Regions from separate parts of the Streptococcus sp. W151 genome, predicted to be linked through region 1. Evidence: predicted binding sites of a transcription regulator. Region 1 holds the regulator's gene; each other region holds the start of a gene.
What was found. Region 1 encodes Rex, which represses fermentation and respiration genes when NADH is low (regulators of the CRP and FNR family bind a similar motif). Its sites were predicted from a motif close to TTGTGAANTANTTCACAA; they were not measured.

Region 1 (3,210 bases):
TGTAAAAGGAAACTTGGAAACCTCTGTTGACTATGACAAGGCTCCAAAGGACATCCTGGATTCATTTAGCAAGTCTTATAATCAAATGCAACTCTAAAAAACCAAAGCCCGAGGCCAAGAGAGGCCTGGGCTTTTTTCTTTATAGTATGGCATGAAATAACTAAAGGATTCTTGTAAAATTGTAAGCGATTGGTAATATAATGTAAGGAATTTGTCATAATATTGAGGGAAATTCGGTATATAATAAGAGGAGAAAGAGTATGATAAGGAGGTAGAATAGTGACGAAAGAGCGAATTTATCATCACTTGCATCATTTCTATAATCTCTTAATAAATGATTTTCCACGAAATGGATTAATTACGAAAGGAATCTACGAAGTAGAGCAAGTCTACCAGACCTTAGAAGCCATTCCTCAGAGTCAGGAGTACTTGATCCGCTGTGAAATTCAACAGTTTTTAAAGGAGCTTGAACAAGTTCAAACAGGTTATCAGATCCGCTTTAATAAAGATGAAGCCTTAGTGTTAGATGATTTGAAGCAAGAAATCGCCTGTAAATAATGAAAGGTCGTTATTTTCTCAATTTATTACGAATTAATAAGTGAGGAGGAAATTATGTACGACATATCATTTATTGAACCATCTTTGCTTCCTAGGGAACGCTTGGTTTCTGAAGGGGTAGATAAGCTGAGTCATCAGGAATTGTTATCCATTCTCTTACGGACAGGCAACAAGCAAAAAAGCGTTTATGAGATAGCACAAGGTCTTTTGAGCTCGGTAAATAGTTTAAAGGAGTTAGGGCAATTAACCCTAGAGGAGCTACAGGAAATCTCTGGCATTGGGCGAGTGAAGGCCATCGAACTTCAGGCTGTTATTGAGTTTGGACGAAGGATTCATAAAGATGAACTAATGAGTTCCGAACAAATCATGAGTAGTCAGAAATTGGCCCATAAAATTCAACAGGAAATTGGCCATAAAAAGCAGGAGCACCTGGTTGCCCTTTATTTGAATACCCAAAATGAAATTATTCATCAACAGACGATATTTATTGGAACAGTGAATCGAAGTATCGCGGAGCCGCGTGAAATCCTGCATTATGCACTGAAGCACATGGCAACCTCCATTATCTTGGCTCACAATCATCCATCTGGTGCCGTGTTCCCTAGTAAAAATGATGATGAAGTCACTCATCGTGTCTTAGAGGCCTGTGAAGTAATGGGGTTAACCCTATTGGATCATTTGATTGTATCCGAAGAAAACTACTATAGTTATCGAGAAGAAACGGATTATTTGGTATAAAAAAGGTTGGAACCTTCTTGTTCCAACCTTTTTGTTATTGAAGTATAAGTCTTTATTCTTCGTTTTTACGCATAAAATAAAGGAGTGTTTGCAATTCACTAGTAAGATCGACATATTGGACGACGACATCCTTAGGGACTGTCAGATGTACTGGCGAGAAACTGAGAATTCCCTTGACACCAGCATCTACCAAGAGGCTAGCAACTTCTTGAGCCTTAACACTTGGAACAGTTAGAATGGCTGTTTGAATGCCTTCTTGTTTGAGTTTCTCTTTAATAGATGAAATACCGTAAATAGGAATTCCGTCTTTACTTTTAGTATTGATCAGTTCGTGATCGTCTAGATCAAACGCCATGACAATTTTCATCTTATTGCGTTCATGGAAGCGATAGTTGAGGAGGGCACTTCCCATATTTCCGATCCCAACAATAGCGACATTAGTAATAGCATTGTCATTTAAAAGATCTGCAAAGAAGTTCATCAGTTTTTTTACATCATAACCAAATCCACGTCTTCCTAATTCACCAAAATAAGAAAAATCTCGGCGAACAGTAGCAGAGTCAATCCCAATCGCATCCGCAATTTGTTTGGAATTGGCGCGCTCTATTTTTTCAGAGTTAAAGCGTTTAAAAATGCGGTAGTAGAGCGATAAGCGTTTTGCTGTTGCGCGTGGAATTGGAGTATTTTTATCATGTTTCACAATATCACAACCTTTCCCTCTTATTGTATAGGAAGATTGTGAAAAAATCAACTATCTAGAACGGTTTTTCAAAAATATTTTTGTCTAAAGAAAAAGCTGATGGCGATGAGAGAGTTCCATCAGCATCAGCTTAGTTTTCAGCTTGCTCTACCTTTTTCAAAAAAGCATAGAGCCCATCGACCCTTCCTGTATAGGGGAGTTTTTCACCCTTGTATTCAATGGAAACAATTGAGTAAGAGTCAGGCAGGGTTACACAGCCTGAAAATGCTAGAATGCAGGCTGCAAGGTCAGGATAAGTAGTCGTTCGCTCTACTTGGTAAGCGTCGATATAAGTTAGGGTTACCATATTAGACCTCTGTTTTGTTGAAAATTTCTCTTTCGACAAGACTATCCATTAGGAAATAAAATTTTTGTTGGATAATGTCATTCTCTGAATTTTTAAAGATATTAACCAGACGAAGTCCAGACTTGTCTGTGATATTGATTTTAAAACCTGTAAGGTCTTTGTTGAAGATAATTTTAAGCAAGAAGCCTTCACCGCTATTTGGAACAGCTTCGAGCAAACGATTTAACTCGTAATTTCCAACCTTTGTAACAGCAAATGTATTGTCACGTAAGGTATATTTTTTAACATTTGGGTGTAGACTATAGGTATATTTGCAGTCTTTCAATGAAACGCTTGTTTCAAAAGCCATATTGTTCTCCTATGATAAAATTTCTTTAAGTTTTGCGAGGAAGTCTCGAACCTCCTCTACGGTATTGAGTTCTGAAAAACTAATTCGAAGGGATTCTTTCAAGCGTGAGCTATCCTTTCCATAGAGCGCTTCAAGGACATGGCTGGGTTGTACAGTACCGGCGGTACAAGCAGAACCAGTGGATACGGAAATACCAGCTAAATCCAGTCTCATCAGCAAGACATCGTTTTGGACGCCTGGGAAGCCAAGATTCCAAACAAATGGAAGATGATCGTCACTCGCATTTACGTAGTAGTCGTAGGCTGCTAAACCATTAACTAGTTCTTGACCGAGTTTTTGAACGTGGTGGAAATTTTCTTCTTGATGAAGTGTGGCTTGCTGTATCGCAGTTGACATCCCTACAATTGAAATGAGATTTTCCGTGCTGGCTCTCATCTTATTTTCCTGATCCCCACCATGGATGAGATTATCAAAATCTGGGACGGCTGCATAAAGGAAACCGACTCCTTTGGGGCCGTG
Region 2 (3,210 bases), on a different contig from region 1:
AGTTTGTAAGCGAAGGTTAGTTATGAAATTGTGGAAAATCAGTCAGGAATCAAACAAGTAAAATAAAAATATAACAAACTGGTTGATGGATCTATTGAGAGTACTAAAAAAAGACCAGCCCAGTTGGGCTAGTCCTGTAGGTTCAGTTATTTAGTTTGTGAAGTCAAGTACCATACGTCCTTGAATGGTTCCAGCTTCCATTTCGTCAAAGACTTTAACAGCATCTTCTACTGGACGTTTTTGGACGACAGGGACTACCAAGCCTTCTGCACCAAATTGGAAGGCTTCTTCCAAGTCTTTACGAGTTCCTACAAGAGAACCAATGACTTGGATACCATCTAATACAGTTTTCACAATGCTGAGGTCCATCATTTCAGAAGGAAGACCAACTGCGACAACGCGGCCACCTGCACGAACAGAATCTACTGCTTGGTTGAAAGCTACTTTAGAAACAGCTGTTACAACAGCAGAGTGAGCTCCGCCATTTGTTATTTCTTTGATCAATCCTGGGACATCTTCGACTTCGCGACCGTTGATGACAAAGTCTGCACCAACTTCTTTCGCCAATTCCAGTTTGTCATTGTTGATATCAACAGCGATGACATGAGCGTTGAAGACTTTCTTGGCATATTGAACAGCCAAGTTACCCAAGCCACCAGCTCCGTAGATAACGATCCATTGTCCTGGTTCTGCTTTGGCTTCTTTGATGGCTTTGTAAGTTGTAACACCTGCACAAGTGATAGAAGAAGCTTGGGCTGGATCTAATCCTTCAGGTACTTTCACTGCGTAATCTGCAGTAACGATACATTGCTCAGCCATTCCTCCGTCAACAGAATAACCAGCATTTTTTACAGTACGGCAAAGGGTTTCGCGACCGGTTGTACAGTATTCACAAGTTCCACATCCTTCGAAAAACCATGCGACACTGACACGATCTCCAACTTTTAGGCTCTTGACATCTGGAGCGACTTCTTTCACAATTCCGATTCCTTCGTGTCCAAGAACACGGCCTGGCACTTTACCGAAGTCTCCGTGAGCGACGTGCAAGTCAGTGTGGCAGACACCACAGTATTCGATTTGAACAAGAGCTTCCCCTTTTTCAAGTGGACGCATGTCTTTGTTTGCAACGATTTCAACACCAGTACCTTCTGGATTTACAACAACAGCTTTCATTTTGTTCCTCCTTAAGTGAACGAGAAGCGATTTAGATTTTTTGAAAGCGCTTCTTTAATAACTATGTTAATAATATCACAAACTTATCTGTTGAACAATAAAAAAAATGGAAAAAAAGGGGGGTATTGATTAACCGATTAAGGATTTAGGGGACAAAAAGACATGAGGGCGTAACTCATGTCTGTTCCTGTTATAAGAATAATTGAATTAATTGGCGCGCGACACCATCTTCATTATTGGTAAAATCTGTGACGGAATCTGCATAAGGAATTAGGATAGAGCTCGCGTTTTTCATAGCATAACCATGACCAGCAAGAGCTAGCATCTCAGTATCATTGTGCTCATCTCCAAAAGCAATCAAATCTTTCTGATCCATATTGAGTTTATCTAGAAGGTAGGTCAGAGCGGATGCTTTGGTTACATTTTTGGGATTGCATTCCAGAATATTTAAAGGACCACCCCAGGTATTAATAGACAGATTGTAGTTATAATGCCGATTCATTTCATCTGCCAAAGCATATTTGTCTTCCGCTTTCGTTTGAAAAAGGATACAGTTTGGGTCACTAGTTACCCGTTCTGGATTAAATTGATTTTCTGGTTGGAAAGCCTCAATACCGAATAATTTAGGGTCTGCGACTTGCTCATTTGGATCGGTAATAAAGAATTGATTGCGGTATTCGCCAGCTATAAAGTCCGCTTGGATGGTATCCCGGTTAGCGACCATATCTAGGAGGTATTTTTTATCTAAGGTTAAACATTGTTCATCTGCCCATTTTTTCTCAGGCAGATGGGTGAGGGAGCCATTGAAATTGATCATCGGAGTATCAAGCTCTAGTTGTTTGTAATAGGTATGGGCCATACGGTAGGGACGTCCTGTTGTAATAATGATTTTATGGCCAAGAGCGCTAATTTTTTTAATGGTATCAATCGTAAAGTCGCTCAATTTGCTTTCGGAATTTAAGAGGGTTCCGTCTAGATCTAGAGCGATCATCTTTTTATGCATATTTCAGTTCCTTTCGAGAAGAATGAGACCATTATATCAGAAAAATCGGAAAAGCGCTCAAAAATCGAGAAGAGAAGCGGGATTTCTTGAAAGGCGAAAGATCTTTTGGTAGAATAGATATAACGTTCGCAAATTGATTGGGAGCGAGAATGATGAAAAAGGAGTTTATTCTGAAATGGATAAGTTTTTTAAACTTTCAGAACATGGAACCACTGTTCGGACAGAGGTTCTTGCTGGTCTGACAACCTTTTTTGCGATGAGTTATATCCTCTTCGTAAATCCGCAAATGTTGTCACAAACAGGTATGCCAGCTCAAGGGGTCTTCCTTGCAACGATTATTGGATCTGTGGTCGGAACCTTGATGATGGCTTTTTATGCCAATTTACCGTATGCACAAGCACCAGGAATGGGCTTGAATGCCTTCTTTACCTTTACCGTTGTATTTGGTATGGGCTACTCATGGCAGGAAGCTTTGGGAATGGTCTTCATTTGTGGTGTGATTTCATTGATCATCACATTGACAAATGTTCGGAAGATGATCATCGAATCGATTCCGACAGCCCTACGCTCTGCTATTTCAGCGGGGATTGGGATTTTCTTGGCCTATGTTGGGATTAAGAATGCAGGATTTTTGAAATTTACGATTGACCCTCATACCTATACAGTGGTCGGAGAAGGAGCAGATAAGGCGAATGCAACGATCTCAGCCAATGCATCTGCTGTTCCTGGTTTGGTTGATTTTAACAATCCAGCCGTCCTCTTGGCTCTTGTTGGTCTTGCGATTACCATTTTCTTTGTTGTCAAAGGGATTAAGGGAGGGATTATCCTTTCCATCTTAGTGACGACGGTTCTTGGAATTCTAATCCATGTTGTTGATATCAGCAAAATCGACTTTGCAAGTAACCATCTAGGAGCTGCCTTTAATGATTTAGGCACGATCTTTGGTCAAGCTTTAGGATCGAAAGGATTGGGTTCGTTGATTTCCAATACGTCTCGTTTGCCTGAAACCTTCATGGCAATCTTAGCCTTCTCCT
Region 3 (3,210 bases), on a different contig from region 1:
TTTCTTGGCATTTTCCTTTGCCAAACGGGATTCATGAAGCATGGCTTGTGACATCAACTGCTTATATGCTAGTAATTTATATTGTTGTCGTTCAGTTTCAGTCAGAGTTGGATTTTTTATATAAAAGGACTCTGGGAAATAGCGTAATAAGCCAATCTTACTGCTCCAATAAGCCACAGTAAGCACGGCCTGATTATCCTTTAAATCTTCATAACTCGCTGGTAAGGCCCAATCCAGGCCAATCAAAGCCTTCACTTCATTTGGATATTTCTCTTGCCAAGCAAGACTCTCTAAACTAGCCATTGAATGCGAAACAATCACATAAGGACCTGAAACATGAGCTTGCGCCAAAGCTTGACGGGTCTCAGAAAGGACCTCCATCACATCTCTTGAATGATCACTATCTTGGCTAAAACCATACCCTGCTCGCTCCACGACAACAACCTTGTATTTTTTGGAAAGGGAACCTGATAGATTCTTAAAGTCTAGGACAGGGGAAGCGATACCAGCACCTGAAAGAAAAACGATTGTTTGAGGCCCTTCTCCTTTAATAGAGACATTCATTCGATGTCCATTGACTGTAACTTGTTTACCAATGGGTGTGAGAAGCTTACTTTCATTTCGTAAACTAAATTGATGAAAAACAAATGTACCTCCTAGAAAAAGGATAAGAACAACAAAAATGATCCAGCTAAACTGTTTAAATTTTTTCATAGGCATATTGTACAAAAATTAAATCCCGGAAGCAACTTTTCCCAAACAAAAAAACAAGATCCACATGGGACCTTGCTTTCCTGTTTTTAATTAAGCTTTGCCTTCTGAACCGAATACGTCGATACGTTCTTCAACAGCTGCAGTAATTGCTTCGAAACCTGGTTTCAAGAATTTACGTGGGTCGAAGAGTTTCTTCTTGTCGTATTCTGCTTCGTTTGCATCGTATTCACGTACGAATTGACGAGTAGCATTTGCAAATGCGATTTGGCATTCAGTGTTCACGTTAACTTTCGCAACACCAAGTTTGATAGCTGCTTGGATTTGATCATCAGGGATACCTGATCCACCGTGCAATACGATTGGGAATCCTGGAACAGCTTCAGTCAATTTTTGCAAGTGGTCAAGGTGAAGACCTTTCCAGTTTGCTGGGTAAGGACCGTGGATGTTACCGATACCTGCAGCCAAGAAGTCGATTCCTGTAGCAACCATTGCTTTAGCGTCTTCGATTGGTGCCAATTCACCGTCACCGATGATACCGTCTTCTTCACCACCGATAGTACCAACTTCAGCTTCTACTGAGATACCTTTAGCATGAGCTTTTTCAACGACATCTTTCGCCAATTTAAGGTTTTCTTCAACTGGAAGGTGTGAACCGTCAAACATGATTGAAGTGTAACCAGCTTCGATACATTCAAGAGCATCTTCGTAGTGACCATGGTCAAGGTGAATAGCAACTGGTACAGTGATACCCATTGATTCTACAAGGTTTTCAATAAGGGCTTTACATACTTTGTAACCACCCATGTATTTAGCAGCACCCATAGAAGTTTGGATAAGTACTGGAGCTTTCTTAGCTTCTGCTGCACGCAAGATAGCTTGAGTCCACTCAAGGTTGTTTGTGTTAAATCCACCAACTGCATAACCATTGTCACGAGCTGCTTGGACAAATTTTTCTGCTGAAACGATTGCCATTTGTTATAGGCCTCCTATAAATTTTTGTGGGGTTAATCCCACTTACATTGTTTATTTTATCACTTTTTAGATGAAATTGCTAGTTTTTCCTGTGGCTTTAAGCGCTTTCTTACGATAAATGAGGAGGAACCCTCTCCCTACTATGACTTTCATCCTTTTCAAAAAGCAAAAAAAGGGAGCTCAAGCCCCCTTTCAATCCTTCTCTTTAAAATTTTTTAATGAAACTAGAAAGCCAATCCCGCAAATCACAAGGAGTCCTCCTGCGACCCATTGAGAATAGAAATAAGCAGCAAATAACTGACTGTCGGTAAACATTTTTCCAAGAAGTCCGTTTAGCAATCCCTCAAGAAAGGGAATATTCTCACACACAGCAAGGATTGAGGCAAGAAAGAGAATAAAGCCCGCTATCAAAAAGAGATTGGGAATCCATCTTTTCAGCCTTTTTTCATCTCTGAGCAGATACTTAGAAGCAATCGCCACTAAAAAAATGAAAACATTCCATATGTTTAAGGCAATAAAATATCTAAAAGTATCCTTGTATGCGCCTATCGCCATCGCTAAAATCAGGATAAGACCGAAAAAATTAATGGCACTTCCCAATAGTGCAAAGAGGCCATCGGCCAAAACCAGATCCTTTTTCTTCATGTTCTCACCTCATCTCACACCTATTCTACCACAAAGAGATTTGAAAACAAAAAAAGATAGCCGAAGCTATCTTGATCCGATGCGGAGAGAGGGACTTGAACCCTCACGACCTAAAGCGGTCACAGGATCCTTAGTCCTGCGCGTCTGCCAATTCCGCCATCCCCGCGATTGAGTACTTTACTAGTATATCAATCAACGACTTTTTTGTCAAGATTTTTTTCAAACTTTTTTCAGAGTTTGTCATTTTTTCACAAAAAGTGAGCAGGTCGAAAGACCTGCTCACTTGATTTTTATTTGCTATCGTGGTTTTCAACTGCCGCTGTGATAAAGGCTGTGTAAAGTCCTTCTGGGCGGTTTGGACGGCTTGACAATTCTGGGTGGTATTGGCAAGCGACAAAGAATTTGTTTTCTGGGATTTCAACGATTTCGACCAAACGGTTGTCTGGTGAAACGCCTGAGAAGACAAAACCTGCTTCTTCGAACTGTTCACGGAAAGCATTGTTAAACTCATAACGGTGACGGTGGCGACGTTGTACCACTTCTTGATTGTCATAGGCAGCTGCTGCTTTTGATCCTCGTTTGAGTTTAGATGGGTAAAGACCGAGACGGAGCGTTCCTCCCATATCTTCCACATCGATTTGGTCCCGCATGATATCGATAATCGGATACTTGGTTTCTGGATCCAATTCGGATGAATTAGCTCCTTCCAAGCCTAAAACGTGACGGGCAAATTCGATACAGGTTAACTGCATACCCAAGCAGACACCCAACATTGGGACGTCCTGTTCACGCGCATACTTGATGGCTTGAATTTTTCCTTCTGTTCCTCGTTGACCAAAACCACCTGGGACGATGATTCCATCAGCATCTCCAAGGAGT
Region 4 (3,210 bases), 100 kb from region 1:
TTGATTTCAAGTGCTTCAGCGTCTTTTGCAAAATCGTTCAAGATTTTCGCAGGTGCGATAACATCTTCGTTAGAAAATGCTACTGCAGAAGGTCCAACGAATACAGATGCAAGATCTTCAAGACCAGCTTTTTCAGCTGCACGACGCAAGATTGAGTTTTTGATAACTTTAAACTCAACTTCGCTTCCGCGAAGGTTGCGACGAAGAACTGTATCTTGCTCAACTGTCAAACCGCGAGAATCTACCACGACGATTGATGCGGCAGCTTTCATTTTTTCAGCTACTACGTCAACTAGTTCCGCTTTTTTAGCAATAATTGCTTCACTCATTAGTGTGTTCACCTCCGTAATTATTTTGCTTGGGGAATTTTTCCAAAAGAAAAACGCGCCCAAACCTAGACACGAAAGTACAATACGCTTCTTTTAATTGATACGTTTTGTCCTCGGTAGGATTTTTATGAGTCGAGCTCCCCTACTGTCTTAGGCAGTTTTTTCAAACCGTAGATTAGTTTATCACATATAAAAAAAGAATGCAAGTACTTTTGCAAACTTTTTTTATATTTTTTAGTCGTTGTAAAGACTCTTGATATTATTCAACCAAGCATAGGCTAGTCCCATTAGGACTCCTCCTCCTACCCAGTTGGCAAAGAAGGTAACACCATAGTGACGTAAAATATTTAAAAATTCAAAATGTGGCAATTGGCTAGATACTGAATTAAAGCTTAATAATGAGAAAGAAGCAAAATTAGCCGCCAAGTGTTCATTGGTCATAAAGACAAACATATAAATAGCAGATAGGGCTAAGAGCACCTTCGCTGTTTCATCTTTGAAATATAGATAAGAGAGAATAGCAATATTTACAAAGATATTGGCAATGACACCTTCAAAGAAAACCACTTGATTGCTCCGTTGGAGTTTATTTTCTGCCACCGTGGCTAGGAATCCTTTTGGATCGATATGAGCAAAGGCAGTTGTTTGATTGAACAGAAAAGCTACAATTAAAGCACCAATTAAATTAAAGAAGGTACAATAAAGTAGAATCTCCAAAGCTTTCTTCCAGTGAATTTTCTTTAGATAGGTTCCCGCCGTCAAATACATCATATTTGAGGTGGTTAATTCCGCATTTAAGAATAAGAGGTAAACCAACCCCCAGGCAAAGATGAAAGGAAATAGGAAACGACCCGTTCCAGGTACAAAGGTATTTAATAAGTCAGCTGCAACTGCTCCGACCGCCGTACTTAAAGTAAGAAATCCTCCAGCAAAAATAGAGCGAACTGCATAGCGAGTTTTAGATTTCTGATAAAGATCTTCTTTCTTATTACACGCCGCTCCCACTTTTTGAATAAAATTAGATTCAGACATACTATTCTCCTTATATAATGTTTGTGAATAAACTCATTATATCATAGACAAAAAAGTTTGAAAAGGTTTTCAGGAAGAATTCTTAAATCCACAATATATACGTTTTAAATCATATACTAAGAAATAATAAAAAAACAGGCATTCGCCTGCTTTTCTTTTTTAATAGTTTAAACGGTTCGCCCAAGCGATATCCAAATTCAAGATTTCTTGTGAAGTGAACTGTTGACGATATGGATTGTATACCGAACCAGTGATACCACCCTGAACATTTGGTGAATCATATTGAGTCAAATTATAGGTTTCAATGATATTATTGAGCTTTGCGTAGTAGCTAGTATCTGTCGCATAAACACCTGTCAATGCTGCTGTTGCGTCTTGATAACTTGATGTGTTACTCTTCCAAGCACCTGCAAAATGTCCTTGTTTCAAAACTGCTACATAGTCTTGCAATGATTCATAGTAAGATGGGTATGAACGAAAAGCATCATTAATCGTATACGCGTTTCCAGCACCATCATCTTCCCAAGTTTGCATCACTGCAGATTGCCCAGCATAACTTCCTTTAATTCCAAAAAGGTTGTAATGTGGATAAGAAGCCAAACCAGACTGTCCTGATCCACTTTCCAGGATCGCTTGTGCAATCATAACGGAAGCATAAAGATCATTCTCTTGACCAAGCTGACGAGCTGACTCACCAATTTGTGAGATGAAAGCTTCAGTTGGGTCTGAGTATGCTTGGTAAGTTCCATCATTAGCACCAACTGATGTTACGTGCTCGCTCATAGCAGCAGCAAATGTCCCCACTGCTAATACAGAAACGAACAAACCAAAAATTTTCGTTTTATTCCGTATTTTCTTTTTCATAATACAATTTATCTCCAATTAATTTTTTATCATCTTTTATCTTTATAGAGATTATACCATATAAATAGAAGAAAACAAAGCCACTTATATTACACTTCTATTACAATTGCGAGATAAATCCAAAACAAAAATGACATTTTCATGTCATTTCAATTTATTTCGTAAAATGCATTTTCCAAAATAGCATCCCATGACTTCTCTAGTCCTTCCTTGGTTACCGAAGAAAAGACAATGAAAGTGTCTGCCGGATCAAAATCTAGTTTTTTCTTAATGATGGATTCATGTTTGTTCCATTTTCCACGTGGAATCTTATCTGCCTTGGTCGCTACTAAGATCACAGGGATCTCATAATATTTTAAGAATTCATACATCTGAACATCATCTGCAGAAGGTTCATGACGAAAATCGACTAGGCTAACCACTGCTTTTAAGTTCTCACGACTGGTGAGGTATTCTTCAATCATCCGTCCCCACTTCTCGCGCTCTTTTTTAGAGACACGTGCATAGCCATAACCAGGTACATCTACCAAACGGAGTTTATCATCGATATTGAAGAAATTTAGCAATTGGGTTTTTCCTGGTTTACCAGATGTTCTGGCTAGGTTCTTTCGATTTAAGAGAGTATTAATAAAAGAAGACTTGCCGACATTTGATCGACCGGCAAGTGCAACTTCTGGAATCTCATCTTGAGGATAATGACTCTTGTTCGCAGCGCTTAAGAGGATATCCGCATTATGTGTGTTAATTTCCATATTTTATCTTTCTAGGCTGTTTCAAGAATTGGTTTTTCAGTTCCATCTACAGCTTCTTTTGTGATTCGAATAAGTTTGACATCTTCTTGACTTGGAATTTCAAACATGACATCCATCATCGTTTCTTCGATAATCGAGCGAAGTCCACGAGCTCCTGTTTTTCTTTCGATAGCTTTATTCGCAATCTCTTGAAGGGCTTCATCGTCAAATTCCAATTCAACATTATCATAAGA

Region 2: the regulator Rex is predicted to act here: its motif matches at 1,237-1,254, upstream of adhP (alcohol dehydrogenase AdhP).
Region 3: the regulator Rex is predicted to act here: its motif matches at 1,734-1,751, upstream of ACVC7Q_RS05015 (class II fructose-bisphosphate aldolase).
Region 4: the regulator Rex is predicted to act here: its motif matches at 1,383-1,400, upstream of ACVC7Q_RS01960 (formate/nitrite transporter family protein).

Annotation. Positions count from the first base shown of each region.
Region 1 covers NZ_JBRKNT010000001.1:523,032-526,241, reverse strand. Annotated here, with positions in the region: gene ACVC7Q_RS02475 (class A sortase) at 1-97, shown strand, start outside; gene ACVC7Q_RS02470 (porphobilinogen deaminase) at 280-558, shown strand; gene radC (RadC family protein) at 613-1,296, shown strand; gene ACVC7Q_RS02460 (redox-sensing transcriptional repressor Rex) at 1,349-1,996, opposite strand; gene ACVC7Q_RS02455 (DUF4649 family protein) at 2,127-2,342, opposite strand; gene ACVC7Q_RS02450 (DUF1831 domain-containing protein) at 2,344-2,691, opposite strand; gene ACVC7Q_RS02445 (cysteine desulfurase family protein) at 2,701-3,210, opposite strand, start outside.
Region 2 covers NZ_JBRKNT010000007.1:73,571-76,780, reverse strand. Annotated here, with positions in the region: gene adhP (alcohol dehydrogenase AdhP) at 151-1,173, opposite strand; gene ACVC7Q_RS09375 (Cof-type HAD-IIB family hydrolase) at 1,364-2,176, opposite strand; gene ACVC7Q_RS09370 (NCS2 family permease) at 2,352-3,210, shown strand, end outside.
Region 3 covers NZ_JBRKNT010000002.1:46,958-50,167, forward strand. Annotated here, with positions in the region: gene ACVC7Q_RS05010 (alpha/beta fold hydrolase) at 1-720, opposite strand, end outside; gene ACVC7Q_RS05015 (class II fructose-bisphosphate aldolase) at 805-1,686, opposite strand; gene ACVC7Q_RS05020 (hypothetical protein) at 1,879-2,331, opposite strand; tRNA gene ACVC7Q_RS05025 (tRNA-Leu) at 2,412-2,497, opposite strand; gene ACVC7Q_RS05030 (CTP synthase) at 2,622-3,210, opposite strand, start outside.
Region 4 covers NZ_JBRKNT010000001.1:422,050-425,259, reverse strand. Annotated here, with positions in the region: gene rplJ (50S ribosomal protein L10) at 1-329, opposite strand, end outside; ribosomal protein L10 leader region at 368-502, opposite strand; gene ACVC7Q_RS01960 (formate/nitrite transporter family protein) at 564-1,361, opposite strand; gene ACVC7Q_RS01955 (glucosaminidase domain-containing protein) at 1,521-2,225, opposite strand; gene yihA (ribosome biogenesis GTP-binding protein YihA/YsxC) at 2,375-2,977, opposite strand; gene clpX (ATP-dependent Clp protease ATP-binding subunit ClpX) at 2,989-3,210, opposite strand, start outside.